DNA from 2 places in the Pseudoalteromonas sp. Angola-7 genome. Region 1 is predicted to be linked to the other one. Evidence: predicted binding sites of a transcription regulator. Region 1 holds the regulator's gene; the other holds the start of a gene.
The links. The regulator LexA, encoded in region 1, represses DNA repair genes until DNA is damaged. The targets are predictions, from matches to a motif close to TACTGTATNNNNATACAGTA.
Positions count from the first base shown of each region.

Region 1 (9,734 bases):
AGCACCTAGCCCTACCACCAACAGCGCAAGTAACCCCGTTGCAAGTACCCAGTTTTTATAATTTTTATACATAGGAATCTCCCATTAACAATGCGCTATTAATTAGCTTGAACGAGAATAGTTAAGTAGTTTTTTTAAATCTTTTAATAAACCTTTTTGCACTAAACGGTTTTCTTGTGGCTGCTCTTTAAACGGATATTCAAGCACCACTAACCCCATATGATCGATTAAATATAAGCTAGCGGGCTGCAAATTTTGTTGCGCGTTAAAGGTTTTCCAAGGAATGTTTTTAACTTTAGGCGCCCCCATTACAGCCATATCAACCTTGCCCTGATTTTTTCCTAAGGCGATATATAAGTTATCAAGCGCATTGAGCTGCTCATTGCACGAAGCATTACATTTATTGGAGTAATTAAGCGCAATTGTCCATTGCTTAGGGTTATGTTGCTGCCAGTTTTCAAGCTTTACTTCGTGCTGTAAAAACTCGCCATTATTGGTAATAGCGCTCGGCAACCAGTCTAGTTTTAGCGCACCATATGCAAGTATTAGCGGTACAGCGCAACATACAACAAACAAAACTAAGGGGTTATTTTTCATTGTTAGTCCTCTTTTTACTGGCAAAAATGGCCACCACTACACAGGCTAAGGCTATTAAAAACCATTGCACTGCATACGCTTGGTGCTTTTGCGGACTCATCACCACCGCTTTATAATGCGGTATAGCTAGCGCATCTCCTACACCTTGACGATAAGCCATAAAATTAAATAACGATTGATTACTCTGCTCACTTAGCTTTTGTAAATCTATTGATTGAATTCGTTTTTGAAGGTCTTGTTTTGTCGCATTGGTTTGTAAGTTAAAGCTCGTTAAATTTCGCTCTTTTATCTGCGCTTTAAACGTAATATTACGTTTAGGAAGTTGGATGTTCGGTAGTTCGCTGCGTGAAATAGGCGCTTTTACCCACCCTAAATTAACGAGTAAAGCGTCACTTGCTTGGCTTGGCTTAAATAACACCAATAAATCGTAACCGACTTGCCCTTGGTAAACTTGGTTATCTAAAAGCCAGTATTGCTGATTTATTATTTTTCCGGCAAGCTCAACCACTACACCTGTTTTATTCCACTTTGAAGGCATTGCCTGTAATTGCTGCCAGCTCATTACGCCTTGGGTTTGCATGTTAGCTATAGCTGTTAACTGTTGCTGCTTTTGCTCAGCCCTTGCTAATTGCCAATACCCTAAACGTACACATACCAGCACCACAGCTACCACAACGCAAAGTGCGATAAATGAGCTAAGCTTTTGTTTACGCCTTAAAATTAACTGCATAAAGGGTCAACCCAGTGATTATTAAAATTATTATTGTGCTGCTGTTACTATTTATACTTTTCAACTTGTTTAGAGCGCTATTTATTATGGTGACCGATAAATCTGGCGGTCGGCCTATGTCGCATTTTTTAGGCCGTCGCGTACTGTTTTCTGTGGTGGTTTTGGTGATGGTGATAGCCGCTGTAAAACTTGGTTTTATAAAGGCTAATCACTCACCATTAACCGTTACAACACATACACAAAAACAAATAAACACAGCCACACCACATCAACAAAATGCCAGTACCAAGCCGCTGCTTGAAACGCAAAATGTTTATCTTTCGTAAAGTGGCCTTTTAAAATACGCACAAATACAACAAACAAAATAATGGCGCCAAGGGTCACATGCATGCCATGAAAACCTGTCAGCAAAAAGAATGTATTCCCGTAAATGCCTGCATCTAGTGTTAAGTTTAAGTCGTTGTAGGCATAAATATATTCTTCCACCTGCAGTGCTAAAAAGCACACACCCAATAAAATGGTTGCCCCCAGCATCACTTTTAGCGGTTTACGTTTATTGTTTTCAATGGCTACGTGAGCAAAATGCAAAGTAACCGAAGACGCTAATAAAATAAGCGTATTAATAAGGGGTAAGCCTTGCCACCCCATAGCTTGCGTGGTTTCACCTGCTGGTGTGGTTAGTAGTGGCCATACGGCCTCAAAGGTCGGCCAAAGCACCTCGTTGGTCATCGCATTATTCCCAGCGCCGCCAAGCCAAGGCACCGACAGTATGCGGGCGTAAAATAATGCGCCAAAAAAGGCCATAAAAAACATAACTTCAGAGAATATAAACCAGCTCATTCCTTGTCGAAATGAGCGGTCCATTTGCGCTGAATATAAGCCTTGGTCAGACTCGCTAATTACATTTTTAAACCAGCTAAAAATCATATACAGCAGCACTGCAATGCCTGCATATAGCAGGTACACACCGCTGCCCCCTTCACTTTCTAAGTTCATGACTGTTAAAGCCGCACCCACTGCAATAAAAAATAACGCCACCGCGCCCACTATGGGCCAAGGACTTTGCTCGGGTACGTAGTAGTTTTCATAATCTTGATTCATGTTACTTGCTCCTAGTTTTACACTAGACATGCAGGCTAGTTATTACTTGCTACTAGCTGCTCACTAATATCAAATACGGTGTAAGATAAAGTTAGCTCTTCTACATCGCTCGGCAGTGCAGTATCAACATAAAAAAGCAGCTTAAACTCAAGCTCTTCACCCGCTTTTAGCGGTTGTTGATCAAAGCAAAAGCACGCTATTTTATGTAAGTACTTGGCTGCCTTTCCGGGCGATACAGAAGGCACCGCTTGCATTACTTTATCAATATCACTGGTGTTTTTTGCGCTAAACATCACCTCACGCATGGCACCTGGTTTCACATCAACACTGTATTCTTTAGATTTAACAATAAACGGCGCACCACTTTGCGCATGGGTTGTAAAGCTCACACCTATTTCTCGGTTTTGTGCAACCTGTGTACTTTGTTTAGCTTGCTCAAGTGATGGCTTGCCATTAAGCCCAGTTATGTCGCAAAACACGTCATATAAGGGCACTAAGGCAAATGCAAAAGCAAACATACCTATACAAATAAGAATTAGGCGCTTTAATAGCGGTGCATGTGTCATTATTTAATTTCCGGCGGCGTAGAAAAAGTATGATACGGCGCAGGAGAGTCCACTTCCCACTCTAAACCTTCAGCACCATCCCATACTTTTGCAGGGACTTTATCGCCCCCTCTGGCACATTTAATTACCACCGCCACAAAGAGTAACTGCGATAAACCAAAGGCAAACCCACCTATGCTTATGATTGCGTTAAAATCAGCAAACTGCAGGGCGTAATCGGGAATACGGCGCGGCATGCCTGCCAGCCCTACAAAATGCATAGGAAAAAACAATACATTTACGCTTACCAGCGATAACCAAAAATGCCACTTAGCCAAGGCAATGTTGTACATATTGCCCGTCCACTTAGGCAGCCAATAATAAGCCCCCGCCATAATCGAAAATATTGCCCCCGTAACTAACACGTAATGAAAGTGTGCCACCACAAAGTAAGTATCGTGATACTGAAAATCAGCAGGGGTTATAGCCAACATCAGCCCCGAAAAGCCCCCTAAAGTAAACAGCACAATAAAGGCAATACTAAATAGCATGGGCACTTCAAAACTTATTGACCCTCGCCACATAGTGGCTACCCAGTTAAATACTTTTACCCCTGTAGGCACCGATATCAGCATGGTCGCGTACATAAAAAATAGCTCGCCAGCAACGGGCATACCGGTCGTAAACATATGATGCGCCCACACTATAAAGCTCAGTAATGCAATAGAGGAGGTTGCGTAAACCATTGAGGCATAACCAAATAGTTTTTTACGTGAGAATGTAGGCACTATGGTCGAAATAATACCAAAGGCGGGTAAAATCATGATGTACACTTCGGGATGGCCAAAAAACCAAAATATGTGCTGAAACATCACCGGATCGCCGCCACCTGCCGCATCAAAAAAGCTGGTTCCAAAGTATTTATCGGTGAGCACCATAGTGACCGCTCCGGCCAGTACGGGCATAACAGCAATTAATAAAAATGCGGTTATTAGCCATGTCCAAACAAATAATGGTAGTTTCATCCATGTCATGCCTGGGGCACGTAAATTAACAATGGTCACAATTACGTTTATTGCGCCCATAATTGAGCTAATCCCCATAATGTGCACTGCAAACACAAACATTGCAGTGTTATCGTTACTATACGTTGTTGAAAGCGGCGCATAGAATGTCCAGCCAAATGCGGGGCCGCCTCCAGGCATTAATAACGAGGCCAATAAAATTAAAAAAGCGAAGGGTAAAATCCAAAAGCTCCAGTTGTTCATTCTGGGCAGTGCCATATCTGGCGCGCCAATCATGAGCGGTACCATCCAGTTAGCAAGTCCCGTAAAGGCTGGCATTACAGCACCAAACACCATAATTAAACCGTGTACTGTGGTCATTTGGTTAAAAAAGTGTGGGTCTACCAATTGTAATCCTGGCTGAAATAACTCAGCCCGAATAACCATGGCCATTGCACCGCCAATTAAAAACATAGTCAGCGAAAAAATTAAGTACATGCTGCCAATATCTTTATGGTTTGTTGTGTATAACCAACGCTTAAAACCTTTGGCTGGGTGATGGCCGTGGTGAGCGTCATTGGCGTTAGGTTGTTCTACTATGCTACTCATTAGTTCGCCTCCGCATCAAGTGCTGCCTGAATTTCACTAGGTTGGATGACATCACCCGTTTCATTACCCCACGCATTACGTTTATAGGTAATTACCGCTGCAAGTTGTTTAATTGAGAGCTGCTTTGCAAATGCCTGCATTGCAGTTCCTGGGCGGCCATGAATCACTACATCAATGTGATCTTTTATATCACCCAAAACAATGGGGCTGCCTTTTAGCGCAGGAAATACGCCCGGTAACCCCATACCAGTAGGTTGATGACACGCAGCGCAACTTGCCATATACACTTGCTCACCTAGTGTCATTAGCTCTTCTTTAGGAATTGTTGTCTCAAGCAATGCGGCATCAGCAAGTGCGGCTTTTTGCTTAGCTTGCTTAGCATCTGCAAGCCATGCGTTAAAGTCCTCTTGCGATTTAGCTTCAACCACCACGGGCATAAAACCATGATCTTTACCGCACAGCTCTGCACACTGCCCTCGGTAAATACCTTCTTCGTTAATGTTGGTCCACGTTTCGTTGATAAACCCCGGATTGGCATCTTTTTTAACGGCAAAATCGGGGACCCACCAAGAGTGAATAACATCATCAGAGGTCATTAAAAAACGCACCTTTTGATTAATTGGCAGTACTAAAGGTTTATCAACCTCAAGTAAATAATTAGGGTTTTTATTAGCAAGGTTGGCTATTTCGTCTTGAGGGGTAGATAAAATAGAGTAAAACTCTACGTCTTCGCCCATATATTCATAATGCCACTTCCACTGTGACCCTGTAATTTTAATGGTTAAGTCAGCCTTACTGGCATCTTCCATCGCAATGAGGGTTTTAGTGGCAGGGATTGCCATGGCAATTAAAATAACAAACGGAATGGCAGTCCAAAGAATTTCTACTTTGGTACTTTCATGAAATTGGGCAGGAACTGCCCCTTTAGATTTACGGTGATGAATCAGTGCCCAAAACATTATTGCGAACACTATCACCCCAATCACACAACATATTAAAAATATGGTCATGTGTAGCTGATATACATTATTACTTATATCGGTTACGCCCTTGCGCATATTGTATTGGCTATTAGCCAGCACTTGCTGCGGGAACATAATCAACACAAGCCACAAGGTAGAGGTTAGTTTACCCATGTGACGGCTCCTTTGATGCTATTGCGAATGCAAAGCGAAGAGGCATACGGCTTAAACGCCAATTCGTTATTTTTATTTTTTAACCAATCTTATTTTTGATTGGTATCGCTAGGACAACAAAAGGTTTGTGTATATTGTGTGTTCTCATAACTAAAAAGCTGTGAGTTATTGTTAGTCCAGCACATTAATGATTAGCTAAAAAACGTACAACAAGCAAGTTTTAGTATAAAAAACAATCAAGTGATATTTTAAAATTGACTAAATGACGGCGTATTAAATTGTTATTTAACAGCCAAGATACGAGCAAAATTAAGGGATGTAACACGCTTAGGAAGATAAAAGTATGAGTGAAAAAAAGTTTACAGCCTAAATAATTTTAGGGCGTTTTGAGATGGCGGAAGGTTTGTTTTTAAAACAAAAATGCACACTAAAAAGTGCGCATTTATAAATATTAATTAAAAATCGTTAAAAATTACATCCAGTCGGCATTTCTTATTACGCCAACAGCTAACCCTTCAATATTAAACGATTCGTTTTCAAGGTCTACCTCTATAGGCGTAAACTCTTCGTTTTCGGCGTGCAATAATACTTTTCGGCCTGCTTTTTCTAGGCGTTTTACGGTTACGTCTTCATCTACTCGTGCAACCACAACTTGGCCGTTTTCTGCTGTTTGAGTACGATGTACCGCAAGTAAGTCGCCATCCATAATACCTATATCTTTCATACTCATGCCGTTAACACGCAGTAAAAAGTCGGCGGCTGGTTTAAACATAAGTGGGTCTATTTTACAGTGACTCTCAACATGTTCTTGCGCCAAAATAGGCGAACCCGCTGCAACTCTACCTATTAATGGTAGACCTAGTTGCTCAGGCTCCTCTTCTTCAACCAATTGAATACCACGGCTTGCGCCTGGTTTCATTTTAATAACACCTTTTTTGGCAAGCGCTTTTAAGTGCTCTTCTGCGGCATTGGCACTTTTAAAACCAAGTGTTTGCGCAATTTCGGCACGTGTAGGAGGCATACCAGTGTCTTTAATAAAAACTTTTATTAGTTCGAGTATTTGAGCTTGGCGTTTAGTTAATGGTCGCATACAACTGGTTTTCCATACAGTACATTTAACTGTGAGTATATACAGTTAAATAAAAATCGCAAATTTAAATTGTGCTTTAAAATAGCTAAATACACCGCACCTGGATAAATTTTAGGTAATTACAGACGTTCAGTATTTAAAATGCTATAAATTTGCTTTCAATATAAAGGAGTAATTATGAGTATTTGGCATCAACCCATCACATTAGAGCTTTGCAAACAGTTAGATGAGGGAATAAACGGCCAAGGCACGCTGATGAAAACCATGGGCATAGAAATAACCGAAATAGGAGATGATTACCTAGTGGCTACCATGCCTGCTATTCCTGAGCATCATAATCCTATTGGTATGGTACATGGTGGCGCAAATGTGGTACTTGCCGAAACCGTAGCAAGCTACGCCGCTAACTTTGTAGTGGACTTTACAAAATTTTATTGTGTTGGACAGGAAATTAGCGCCAGCCACTTAAAGGCCTCTCGAAATGGCACTTTAACCGCCGTTACTCGTGCATTTCATATTGGTAAGCGCAGTTCTGTATGGGAAATAAAAATAACCAATAGCCGCGGCGAGCTTTGCTGCGTATCAAAAATGACCGCAGCGGTTGTCGAGCGCAAATAATTAACTATGGCTACTTTTCGATAGGGTAAATCGTTATTTCCATACCAGCGCCAATGGCAGATATACGTAGCAGTGTATCTGCATGTAGAGCTTGGTTAAAACACTTAGGTGACGTGCCCGACTCAAAGCCTATATCAAACGTTCTGCGCGAACAGCTTAGCCACTGCTTAAGCGCATTACGTGAACACGACTCTATTAATTCACATAAGTGGTTGATTGCTTTGTCTGGCGTGGTTATATCACCTGAGGCTTCAATACGCGCCAATTGACGATATTCGTCTTTGTCATAATGCAAAACCATCGCGTTTTTCTTTAAGTCTGCCACTAGGGCGCTAATATCTTGTTTAGACTCAAGCTCTAGATCTACATTTAAAAATTGAATTTCCGACATTGTCTGCTTTTTACCCTCTTATAGTTTCATCGCAAACTTTAACGCAGTTTTACTTTTATACCAAATCAACTAAGCGCTAAACATGGCTTTATTCATAGAAAATACCTGTTTAAACGCCATTGGCACCTAATTTGCCTTATAAAACGGGTTAGGCTAATTACGCTTAATTTTACCGTTTATGTATAAAAGTTATACACACTCTGTGTAATTAAACGCTTCAGGAGGACAATTATGGTAGATCATGGCCCGCAAATTAAAAACGACGATCAGTACGATGCGCTTCGAGATGAAGGCATGAGCAAACAAAAAGCCGCGCGCATTGCTAATAGCAATACTCATAAAACCGCTGTCAAAGGCGGCAAAGCCTCAAAGTATGAGCAGCGCACTAAAAAGCAGCTGTACAATAAAGCTAAAGAGCTCGGCATTAGTGGCCGCTCTAAAATGAGCAAACAAGGGCTAATAAATGCCTTACGTGAGCATTAAACACAGCCTCACTGATTTTTTAACGCTCCTTTTTATTATTTTTATAAAGTTAGAGTAAGCTTATGAATAACTGCGACAAAATGCCGCAGTAAAAGCATGGGCTGCTGTAATACACTAACGCAAAAAATAATAAGAAGCACAAAATGAGAAAACAACTATTTAAGCGCGCTCGAAAACTACATAAGTGGCTAGGCTATTTACTTGCCTTACAAATTTTAGCTTGGCTTTTAGGCGGCTTAGTAATGAGCGCGATACCACTTGAATACGTACACGGTAAGCACCTTGCTAAGCGCATACTTACAAACCCATTTACTCAAGCAGATTACCCCACATCACTCGATAATATTACTGCGCAAGTGCCTAACCCCACGCAAATAGTGTTTGAGCACTTTTTAACGACCCCGCTTATTACTGTTATTAATACTGACGAGCAGCAAAGCTTTAATGGTTTAACGGGGCGCCCTTTTCAGCCACCCACTAAAATACAAATTACCGCTAATGCACAAGCGCATTTACTCATCGACGCTAAGCCAATTAGCACAACGCTTTTAAAACAAGGCACTCGAGAGGTGGGATATAAAACAAATGTGTGGCAAGTACAATTTAACGACACCTTTAATACCACGCTGTATTTAAATGCAATTAACGGCAAAGTTATCACCGTTCGCAGCACACTATGGCGCATATTCGACTTTTTTTGGATGCTACACATAATGGATTACGATGAGCGAGAAGATTTTAACAACCCGCTTCTCATCAGTTTTGCAGCCACCAGCGTACTTTTTTGTTTATGCGGTATTATTTTATTAATACAAAACGTTAGGCTAAAAAAACTTACACGTGTTGGTCAATCAAAATAGGGTTGCCGTCTGGGTCGGTAATAATAAAACTTTTATCACCCACAGGCTCAACCTGGATATGAGCGCTTTGAAAATATTCGCTAAGCGCATCAACATCCTTAAACTCTGTAACGGTTTGTGCGTTTTGATCCCAGCCAGGATTGAAGGTCAGCATGTTTTTATCAAACATACCCGAGAACAAACCAATTAAATGCTCACCGTTTTTCATCACTAGCCAGCTTTGCTCTATCTTACCTGCAAACTCGCTAAAGCCCAGCTTTTCGTAAAACGCTTTTGAGGCTCTAATATCTTTAACCGTTAAACTTATTGAAAAAGCACCTAGCATAGTCATCTCCTCGCTATTTTTTATATCAGTATAGAGTGTACTAAACATTGCGGATTAAAATTTGCTCAGGCTTTATCTTTTAGCAGCAAAACTTTAGACTAGCGCCTCCTGTAGTTCACGTATGTGATGGATATGCTTAAATTTATTTTGGCCTTTGTGGCTTGTTGTATTTGTTTTTCTGCATCGAGTGAAGAATTTACCCGTTTTTCAACGGCTAAAAGGCACTTAATTAAAACCCTACCCGA
Region 1 covers NZ_JAQREL010000017.1:31,963-41,696, reverse strand. The annotation lists gene PSH50_RS18205 (heme A synthase) at 1-72, opposite strand, end outside; gene PSH50_RS18200 (transmembrane cytochrome oxidase associated protein) at 103-597, opposite strand; gene PSH50_RS18195 (SURF1 family protein) at 587-1,327, opposite strand; gene PSH50_RS21205 (DUF2909 domain-containing protein) at 1,342-1,653, shown strand; gene PSH50_RS18185 (cytochrome c oxidase subunit 3) at 1,553-2,428, opposite strand; gene PSH50_RS18180 (cytochrome c oxidase assembly protein) at 2,464-2,994, opposite strand; gene ctaD (cytochrome c oxidase subunit I) at 2,994-4,586, opposite strand; gene coxB (cytochrome c oxidase subunit II) at 4,586-5,722, opposite strand; gene lexA (transcriptional repressor LexA) at 6,195-6,812, opposite strand; gene PSH50_RS18160 (PaaI family thioesterase) at 6,990-7,430, shown strand; gene PSH50_RS18155 (hypothetical protein) at 7,441-7,821, opposite strand; gene PSH50_RS18150 (Rho termination factor N-terminal domain-containing protein) at 8,050-8,304, shown strand; gene PSH50_RS18145 (hypothetical protein) at 8,448-9,164, shown strand; gene PSH50_RS18140 (VOC family protein) at 9,139-9,489, opposite strand; gene PSH50_RS18135 (endonuclease) at 9,616-9,734, shown strand, end outside.

Region 2 (9,734 bases), on a different contig from region 1:
TGCGGTAATATGGACACCAGTATTACAATCCGTACATTGGTTTGTCATAACGAACACATTTATTGCTGGGCCGGTGGTGGTATTGTCGCTGATTCTAAAGTCGAATTGGAATACCAAGAAACATACGATAAAGTGAATAAAATACTTCCTTTATTAAAACAGTAGAACGCTTTGAATAGTGAACATATTATGGCGCGGTTTCAGCTAAGCCCTACTGCCGCGCCAAATCAAATAAAAGATACCCGTAAAAAGCGTGCCAGTGCGGTTATGCTGCCTATTATTGATGTTGATAACCACGCGCATATTTTATTGTGCAAACGCCCTACTTATTTACATCATCACCCTGGGGAAATTTGTTTACCCGGCGGTAAGTTTGAGCAAAGCGATAAACACCTGCGCACCACAGCGCTTCGAGAATTACACGAAGAGCTTAATATAGCGCCAAGTAATGTTAAAGTGCTCGGGCAGCTGCCACAATACTCTACCCTAACTGGCTTTAGCATTAGCCCATTTGTGGGTTTACTTGATGAACACACAGTATGGGAGAACGATTATAATGAAGTGCAAGCTAGCTTTTTACTGTCGCTTACCCAGCTTTCAAACGAGGCCAATTGGCAACCCATTCCTTTTCAACGTTTTGGCAAAACCATCACCTTGCAAGGGTTTAGTACACCGCACGGATTACTGTGGGGAGCAACGGCTAGCATTATAAAAAACTTTACAAAACAGCTTGCCCTACCAGTGTAAAACTTACGGCCAAATAGTTACATAATATAGAATTAACGTTATGATACTCGACCGTTCAAAGAACAGCTTTCGGGCTGAGTAAATAAAGTAGAGACCCATAGTATGATCAGTGCATTTGATATGTTTAGCATTGGTATTGGCCCATCGTCGTCACATACCGTTGGCCCAATGCGTGCCTCGCGCTTATTTGTTAATGACCTACAAGAGCAACAACTTTTAACCTCTGTTACCGATATAAAGGTAGAGCTTTATGGCTCACTGGGTCAAACCGGCGTAGGCCATGGCTCTGGTAAAGCCGTTATATTAGGGCTTGCCGGCTACGACCCAGAAACAATAGATGCCGATTTAGTTGACGATATCCTTGCCACCATTGAAAAAGAGCAAGTGATATACCTCAACCAAACCCATAAAGCGAACTTTCCTAAGCAAGGGGCTATTGTTTTTCATCGCCGCAAAACCTTACCTAAGCACTCTAATGCAATGGAAATTATTGCCTCAAATAATGGCGAAAAAGTATATAGCAAAGTGTACTACTCTATTGGCGGCGGCTTTATTGTTACCGATGAAGAATTTGAAAACGAAAAACAAGCAGCCCTTGATATACGCGAGCAAAACCCGGCTCCTTACCCGTTCGAAAGTGCAAAAGATTTACTAGAGCTGTGTAAAGAATCAGGCTTTAGTGTATCTACTTTAATGATGCATAACGAAAAAACGCTGCGCAAAGAAGACGATATTAAAGACGAGCTGTTTAATATTTGGCAAGTAATGAAAGCCTGTATTGAACGTGGCATGCGCACCGAGGGAATTTTACCAGGTGGTTTAAAAGTTAAACGCCGTGCACCTAGTTTGTATTTAAAGCTAAATGTAGAAGTGAGTAATGACCCACTCAGAGCAATGGATTGGGTAGATTTATTTGCCTTGGCTGTAAATGAAGAAAATGCCGCAGGTGGGCGCGTAGTCACGGCGCCAACAAATGGTGCTGCGGGTATATTGCCGGCCGTTTTAATGTACTACCACACATTTATTAAAGAAGTGGACCGCGACATAGCTACACGCTATTTATTAACCGCAGCGGCTATTGGTATTTTATACAAAAAAAATGCCTCTATTTCGGGCGCAGAAGTAGGCTGCCAAGGTGAAGTAGGTGTTGCCTGTTCAATGGCAGCTGGCGCACTCACCGAAATTGTTGGTGGTAATGTAGTACATGTTGAAAACGCCGCCGAAATAGGCATGGAGCATAATTTAGGCCTAACCTGCGACCCTGTAGGCGGATTGGTACAAGTACCGTGTATTGAGCGCAATGCCATGGGCGCCATTAAAGCAATTAATGCCTCTCGCCTAGCAATACGTGGCAGTGGCGAGCAAAAGGTGTCGCTTGATAAAGTGATTAAAACCATGCTCGATACCGGTAACGACATGAAAACCAAATATAAAGAAACCGCACGCGGTGGATTAGCGGTAAACATTATTGAATGTTAAGCGTATAAAAACAAAAAACCGCGTATTTTAGCAATACGCGGTTTTTTAGTATTTGTATACTTAAAGTCTTACTATTTTACTGGCAGTTCTATGTCGGCAAATAACGCATCAACATCTTCTTGATTACGTAATAAGCTTGCTCGCTCTACTCGCTCTTTAGTTAAATGCGGGGCAAAACGCTCAATAAAGTCATACATATAAGTACGTAAAAAACTGCCCTTTCTAAAGCCAATTTTAGTTGTGCTAGCTTCAAATAAATGGCTGGCATCAATACACACTAAATCTGTGTCACTTAATTGATCAACGGCCATTGAGGCAACTACACCTACACCTAGCCCTAACCTTACATAAGTTTTAATTACATCGGCATCGGTTGCAGTAAACACAATGTGCGGCTCAAGACCGTGCGCATTAAATGCTTTATCAAGCTCAGAGCGACCAGTAAACCCAAATACATACGTAATAAGCGGATACTGCGCTATATCAGCAACGGTTAAATTGTCGGCCTTTTGTGCTAGAGGATGATCTTTTGCCACCACAATGCTGCGGTTCCAATGATAGCAAGGCAGCATAACTAAATCTGAGTATAAATGAAGTGCTTCAGTTGCAATGGCAAAGTCTGCGTCACCGCGCGCTGCCGCATCAGAAATCTGTTGTGGTGTACCTTGATGCATATGCAGCGAAACAGCTGGGTATTTTTTCATAAAGCCCTGAATAACACTAGGCAAAGCATAACGAGCTTGCGTGTGTGTAGTGGCTATATTTAGTTTACCCTGATCAGGCAGCGTGTGCTCATTAGCAACCGCTTTTATACCTTCGACTTTAGATAAAATTTCGCGAGAAATGTTAATTATTTCTTCGCCGGCACCTGTAACATGCGTTAAATGCTTACCACTGCGGCCAAAAATTTGTACACCTAGCTCATCTTCAAGCATGCGCACTTGTTTAGATATACCAGGCTGTGAGGTAAATAAACTCTCAGCAGTTGCTGATACGTTTAGCTTATGGTTTTGAACTTCTACGATGTATCTAAGTTGTTGTAATTTCATGGTTGCAGTTTTTAACGTTATTATTAAGCTTATATGATGGTAATACTAAGCAAAACCAAGTTTAATTTAGTTAAAACTTGGCAAAGTAAGCACGTATATTTTCATTATTTAAGCATTAAGGCTAGCATAATAAACCCGCTGCAGATAGCGATGTTTATTCAGGTTCAACTTATAATACATTATTCTTATATCTAATTTTTAACATATTTTTAAGTTAATCAGCGCAAAGCTACCCTCAAAGCATATATTTGATGTAATATAAAAAAATAGATTATGAATCCGAGAATTAAGCCATGATCGTTTCGATTATAATTGTGCTTATAGTGGCACTGATAGTGATTGCACTGTGGGTAAGCGCTGTACAGCAGCATAAAGAAAAGCAAGAAATTGAACGTCGCAAAGAATTAACAAAACAAAAAGCGATAATTGAAGAAACAGAAGAAGCACTTATGAATAGCGCTAATATTCCGCTTTCTGAAAACATTATACGCGTTTTACAACGTAGATGTTACGAAGCACTTAACGCTATGGTGAACCATTCACCTAATTCTAAAGCATTAAAAAGCAGAATGAACGAAGCTAAAGAAAAGCTAAGTGGTGCAGTACAAGGTAATAGCAGCGACAATTTATCGTTACCAAGTAACGATAAGCAGTTAGTCTCGTTAATTCAGGGCATAAAAAAGCTTAGAGTTATTATGCGCTCTGAGCACAGTAAAGGCCGTGTAGATAGCCAAGTATTTGCAGCAGAAGATAAACGCCTTGAAAAGTTACAACTTAGAATTAATATAGAAAGCCAAATTAAACGCGGTTTATCTGCTCGTTCAGCGAGCATGGTGGGCTCTGCTAGGCAATATTTTGAAAAAGCCTATGCCACACTTAGTGCCGTTACCTATTCTGATGAATACGTAAACGCAAAACGCCAAGAAGTTGAAGCCTATTTAGAAGAAATAAGCACCGAACTAAAAGCATCAAATGCCACTGCCCTGAAGAAAAAAGCAGAAGCAGAGCAAGATGACTTAGACGTACTATTTGCACCTAAAAAGAAATGGTAATTTTAAATACCCAAAAGAAAGCCCATACATAATGTATGGGCTTTTTTGTATCTGTTAAGCTTTTACCAATGGGTAAATACTAACGTATTTTGAGGCACTACCTAGCGCTAACTACGTTATAAACGCTCATTTACCACAACATAGATACGCAAGGTATAACAATGCAGTGGCAATGAGTGATAGCCACTAAATAATAAATGTTTACCCACCCTCAAGCTAAAACTCTAACTAAAAGAATGGGTATTAACTATTACGATAGAAATGCAAACTTGATAATAAATAACGCTGTTAAAATCCACACGCTAATACTAACCTGATCGCGTTTACCACACAGTACTTTAACCGCAGTATACGATATAAAACCAAGAGCAATACCATGCGCAATAGAGAATGTAAGCGGCGTCATAAGTAGTACCACACTTACCGGAATTGCATCGCTCATGTCATCCCAGTTTACAAACTTAAGGTTTTGCAGCATTAATACCGCAACGTATAAAATAGCACCCGCTGTTGCATAAGCCGGCACCATTTGCGCAAGTGGCGCAAAAAACATCATTAGTAAAAAGCATATACCCACAACAACAGCTGTTAAGCCAGTACGCCCACCAACCGATACACCGGCTACAGACTCAATATAAGAAGTAGTGGTAGAAGTACCTAACATTGCACCCGCAATAGTAGCTGTACTATCTGCACTTAAAGCACGCCCTAAACGTGGCATATTGCCTTTTTCATCGGCTAAGCCTGCTTTTTGAGTTACCGCAACTAACGTGCCTGATGTATCAAATAAATCAACAAACAAAAACGCAAAGATTACACTCAGCATAGAAAGCTCAAAGGCCGCTGCAAAATCAAGTTGCATGAAGGTAGGTAAAATAGACGGTGGCATTGACATTACGCCGTGGTACTCAACTAAGTCGAGGCTTAACGCAATGCCCGTTACTAGCAAAATGCTAATAAGTACGCCGCTTTTTATATCACGATAAAGCAAAGCAGCAATGACAAAAAAGCTTAAAATAGCTAATAAAGGACCTGCCGAAGTAATATCGCCAAGCTGTACTAATGTAGCTGGGCTTGAAACAATAATGCCTGCATTTTTAAGCGCAATTAACGCTAAAAACGCACCAATACCAGTGGCAATAGCCTGCTTTAAAACCAAAGGAATAGCATTAATTATCCACTCTCTGACCTTAAACAAACTTAATATTAAAAATATACAACCAGACATAAATACCGCACCTAATGCAGCTTGCCAGCTATAACCCATGCCCAGTACAACACCGTAAGTAAAAAATGCGTTTAAACCCATGCCCGGCGCAAGTGCTAAAGGGTAATTAGCCCACAATCCCATAATAAAACAGCCAATAGCAGCCGCAATACAGGTAGCAACAAATGCAGCACCTTGATCCATGCCTGCTTCCGCAAGCATTGCAGGGTTTACAAATACAATGTAAACCATAGTAATGAAAGTAGTGATTCCAGCAATGCTTTCGCGTCGCACATTGGAGTTATTTTCGCGGAGTTTAAATAGAGCTTCGAGCATAATAGACTTGTGATAGTAAAAAGTGACGTGATTTTACCATAAAATTAAGTATAAACAGGACATTTTACCTTGCGATATACTAAACTGTTGACGTAGAAACTATAAAAAAGAAAATATATGAATAAGACTCAGCCTAGCGGACAAGACTTAGAGCAGCAATTAAACAATATTTTAGATTTTGTAACACAGCCTACAAACCACAGCGCTGAAAACAATAGTGATGTAAGTGAGCAAACAACACTTAACAAAGCACTGTATTATTTAAAGCATAACCAAGCACCGTTGGCAGCTAAGTGGATGCGCCTCGCCGCAATGGCCGGAAATCATCGCGCCCAGTTTTATTTAGGGTTATTTTTTGTCAAAGGCCAAGGCGTACCAAAAAGCGTATTTCACGCAGCAGCATGGTTAAGTTTAGCCAGCAGCCAAGGCTATGAACCGGCAACCGCTGCTTTAGATGATTTAAGAAAATATATCGACACCAAACGTCTTAAAGACGCTCAGTGCTATGCAGCTAGTTTGTATGAGCAAATCCACCAAATTCAGTTTGCCCACTTAATCCCAAAAAATGACTAACTACTGTATAGCTAACAGCTAAGCACTGTAAAACACACTGAAATAACTGTATAGCCATCCCTTAAGTACTGTATAGCGCTGCTACACTTTATACAGTACTGCAAACACCCTCAGCTTTCACCTACACGCCTTAAATTTTAACCGTTTGTTTTTAAAGTGTTATTTTTATTCTTTATTTTTTAAAACAATTAATTGTATAAAAAATAACAAAAAACGCTTGCACACAACAACTGTATAAACTACTGTATACACATACTGTATATAAAACCAGTGAGTGAGACCTATGCTACAGCCAATTACCGTAAGAACCGTTAAAAGCTACCAACAACATAATGAAAGTGAGTCGGTAAACTTAATAAAAGTAGAAGATGAAATTTCTGCTACGTTTGAAATGCTAAAAGTGTTGCACCAATACAATAGCTCTAACGCGTGGACCTTACTGATTGCGCCCGACCATGTGCCTAGTAAAGCCTTGCTAGATAGCTGCTCTATAGATACCAGTAAACTGCTTGTAATAAGACAAAAGCATTTAGTAAATTTAGAGTATGTGCTTAATTCAGCACTTCATAATGGTAACTTTGCAGCCATTATTACGTGGACAGATATAGTAAGTGAACAGCAGCTTGTTAATTTATCGCTTAATTTAGACAAAAGAAGCGCTAAGCTATTTTGCTTTACTAAAAAAACCAGTACTACAGCAATATCACTTACTCAATAAGCTTGGTAAAATACATTTTTAATTTATGTTAATTAGTATTTTATGAGTGTAACCAGTACTAGCGCTTGCTTATGCAACAGTCAGCTTAATTATGGCGACTGTTGCCAGCCTTATCATCTTGATATAAAAACCCCAGCCACACCTGAGCAACTAATGCGTTCGCGCTTTAGTGCTTATGCATTAAAAAATGCATCTTATGTATTTAAAACTTACGCCAAAGAAAAACAAGCACAAAACCCAGTAAATGAAATTGCTGACTTTGCTAATAGCTGCCGCTTTGTAAAATTAGTTGTGCGCGATACGCAGCAAAGTGATGAGCGAGGTTATGTTGCCTTTAACGCGTATTATTTTTACCAAAACTTATATTGTGAGTTGGATGAGAAATCAGACTTTATAAAAGAGGACGGTGAATGGCGTTATTTAGAGGGAATTATTAATCCGGTCGCCGATATAAAAGTTGCCAGAAACGACCCCTGCCCATGTGCAAGCGGTAAAAAATATAAAAAGTGTCACAGTGTATAAAATAAGCTAAACACTTAGCATAACAATAGCTTTTTATTTAAGCGCTACTCTATACCACTAAACATGTTAATAACTGCCATAAACAAAAAATGGACCATCTAGGTCCATTTTCTACAATATGCTATTGGTTATTCATCATCATCTAGATCGAACGATTCACGCTGCGCAGGTCTAGCTAAAATCTCAACATAGAATGAAGTAAGCGCCTGCTTTTCGATTTCGCTGATCTTGTTGTTAATTTCAGCTACGTGAACAACTTCGGCATCATCGGCACTTGTGCCAAACTTACAGTCAAACGCCCAGTAATCAGCTTCAACAGGTAGCGTTTTATTGCGCTCTCTTTTCAAATATTTTTTCACTTCATGCTTTGCAGCATCAACCATACGAGGGTATTTGATTTTCTCATGATTTAGCGTGAATGTTTTCTTCATTACGTTCCTAATTACCTTGATTTAATGATAATGGCACTCAAGTCATACCATTTGCAGCCATTATAGCAATTGCATTTAATTTGTGGATGCTTTTTTTAAACAAAAAAAGAATTGTTCTATTTTATTGCATAACCGGTTATTAAATATAAGGTGTTTTAGGCTTTTAAAACGCACAAGTGTTAAATTATTTTTATGCGTTAGCAACAAGCAATGGCTTATGTATAGCCTCATTAGTTAAATCGTCATAAAATGCTGCGGCGTCCATTTGTGGACTTGCAAGCGCGGTGTACGTGTCATTTAAGCGCCTGCGTACTGATAGTTCACAATTATCGATTACTGTTAAAGGAATATGTAACTTGTCATCTCTAATCGCTAGTGGCTCAGGGTTTAAGCAGTGGCTTAATTTTATTGCTTTCATGCCTGCTTGTTCGCCTTGTTGAACAATCACCGACGCGTGCTCTTGCCCTATGGTCATATCAAATTTTTCGGGAGCTAATAATTGCTTTGGTCCAGCACCAAAGCGCTCCCTTAACTGTTCTTCGTCTACATAAGCACTATGCGTTTCACTTTTTGGCAAGTGAAATTGACTAAAATCCAGCGCATCGTGCGATAGCATCGCTAATAAAAGTGAGAATTCGCCTCTGCGATTTTCATGCACACTTTTATTTAGCCTGGTCTTTAGTTGACTCTCTGTGATTAACAAATCATCGATTTGCATAGTCTTTAGCCGATTATGATAACTGATAGATATTTATCGGCTTTATTTCAAATTTCTTTAGCTTTTTTCTTTACTTAAATACGCAGTTTGCTATTATCAGCGCCGTTGCATTGGAGGGGTTCCCGAGCGGCCAAAGGGATCAGACTGTAAATCTGACGGCTCAGCCTTCGCTGGTTCGAATCCAGCTCCCTCCACCACTTTTCTTACCGCTAAGTTAAGTGGGGCCAAATGTAACAAAATAGTGTGGAGGGGTTCCCGAGCGGCCAAAGGGATCAGACTGTAAATCTGACGGCTCAGCCTTCGCTGGTTCGAATCCAGCTCCCTCCACCACTTCTTATCTTCAGTATCCTTTTCTATTCCTTTTTCATTACTATTTAAAACTTCATTTTTAGACTAATTATCAAATACCCATTGTAATGTTGCCCCGTGGTTTTTAAGCCATGCTGATGCAGATTTATAATCGGGATAAAATTTAGCTACGCGCTTCCAAAAAGCGCTGCTGTGGTTCAAATACTTTAAATGAGCCAATTCGTGCACAATAACATAATCAATTATATGATGAGGCGCCCCAACAAGGTTAAGGCTAAAGGTTAGCTCTCGCCGAGAATTACAACTCCCCCACTTACGTTTATAACTTCCAATCGTCAATTTAGTCGGTAATGCTTCTGACATCTGTTGGCAATAATAAGCTAAACGCATTTCAATGTAGTTTGTTAGCGTTTCTTCAAGGGCAAGGCAAAGTAACTGCTTGCGTTTTTCAGGCTGTTTTTTTACTCGATTAGAAGTGTAAATAGTAAATACGCTATCAGATTGCTGAACATACGAGCGTGTCCCTTTTGCAAAAGTAATGGTATATGGCTTAGCAAAAACCATTATTTGCTGGTTTTTAAACGGGTGTTGTT
Region 2 covers NZ_JAQREL010000001.1:463,849-473,582, forward strand. The annotation lists gene pabB (aminodeoxychorismate synthase component I) at 1-165, shown strand, start outside; gene PSH50_RS02120 (CoA pyrophosphatase) at 172-747, shown strand; gene PSH50_RS02125 (L-serine ammonia-lyase) at 850-2,226, shown strand; gene cysB (HTH-type transcriptional regulator CysB) at 2,298-3,275, opposite strand; gene PSH50_RS02135 (hypothetical protein) at 3,569-4,327, shown strand; gene PSH50_RS02140 (NCS2 family permease) at 4,578-5,870, opposite strand; gene PSH50_RS02145 (tetratricopeptide repeat protein) at 5,988-6,443, shown strand; gene PSH50_RS02150 (SulA-like leucine-rich domain-containing protein) at 6,727-7,161, shown strand; gene PSH50_RS02155 (YchJ family protein) at 7,204-7,683, shown strand; gene PSH50_RS02160 (DUF6172 family protein) at 7,812-8,114, opposite strand; gene PSH50_RS02165 (VC2046/SO_2500 family protein) at 8,305-8,832, opposite strand; tRNA gene PSH50_RS02170 (tRNA-Tyr) at 8,945-9,029, shown strand; tRNA gene PSH50_RS02175 (tRNA-Tyr) at 9,078-9,162, shown strand; gene PSH50_RS02180 (M48 family metallopeptidase) at 9,226-9,734, opposite strand, start outside.
Region 2: a site for LexA is predicted at 6,684-6,703, ahead of PSH50_RS02150 (SulA-like leucine-rich domain-containing protein). Genes of this name have one in related genera too.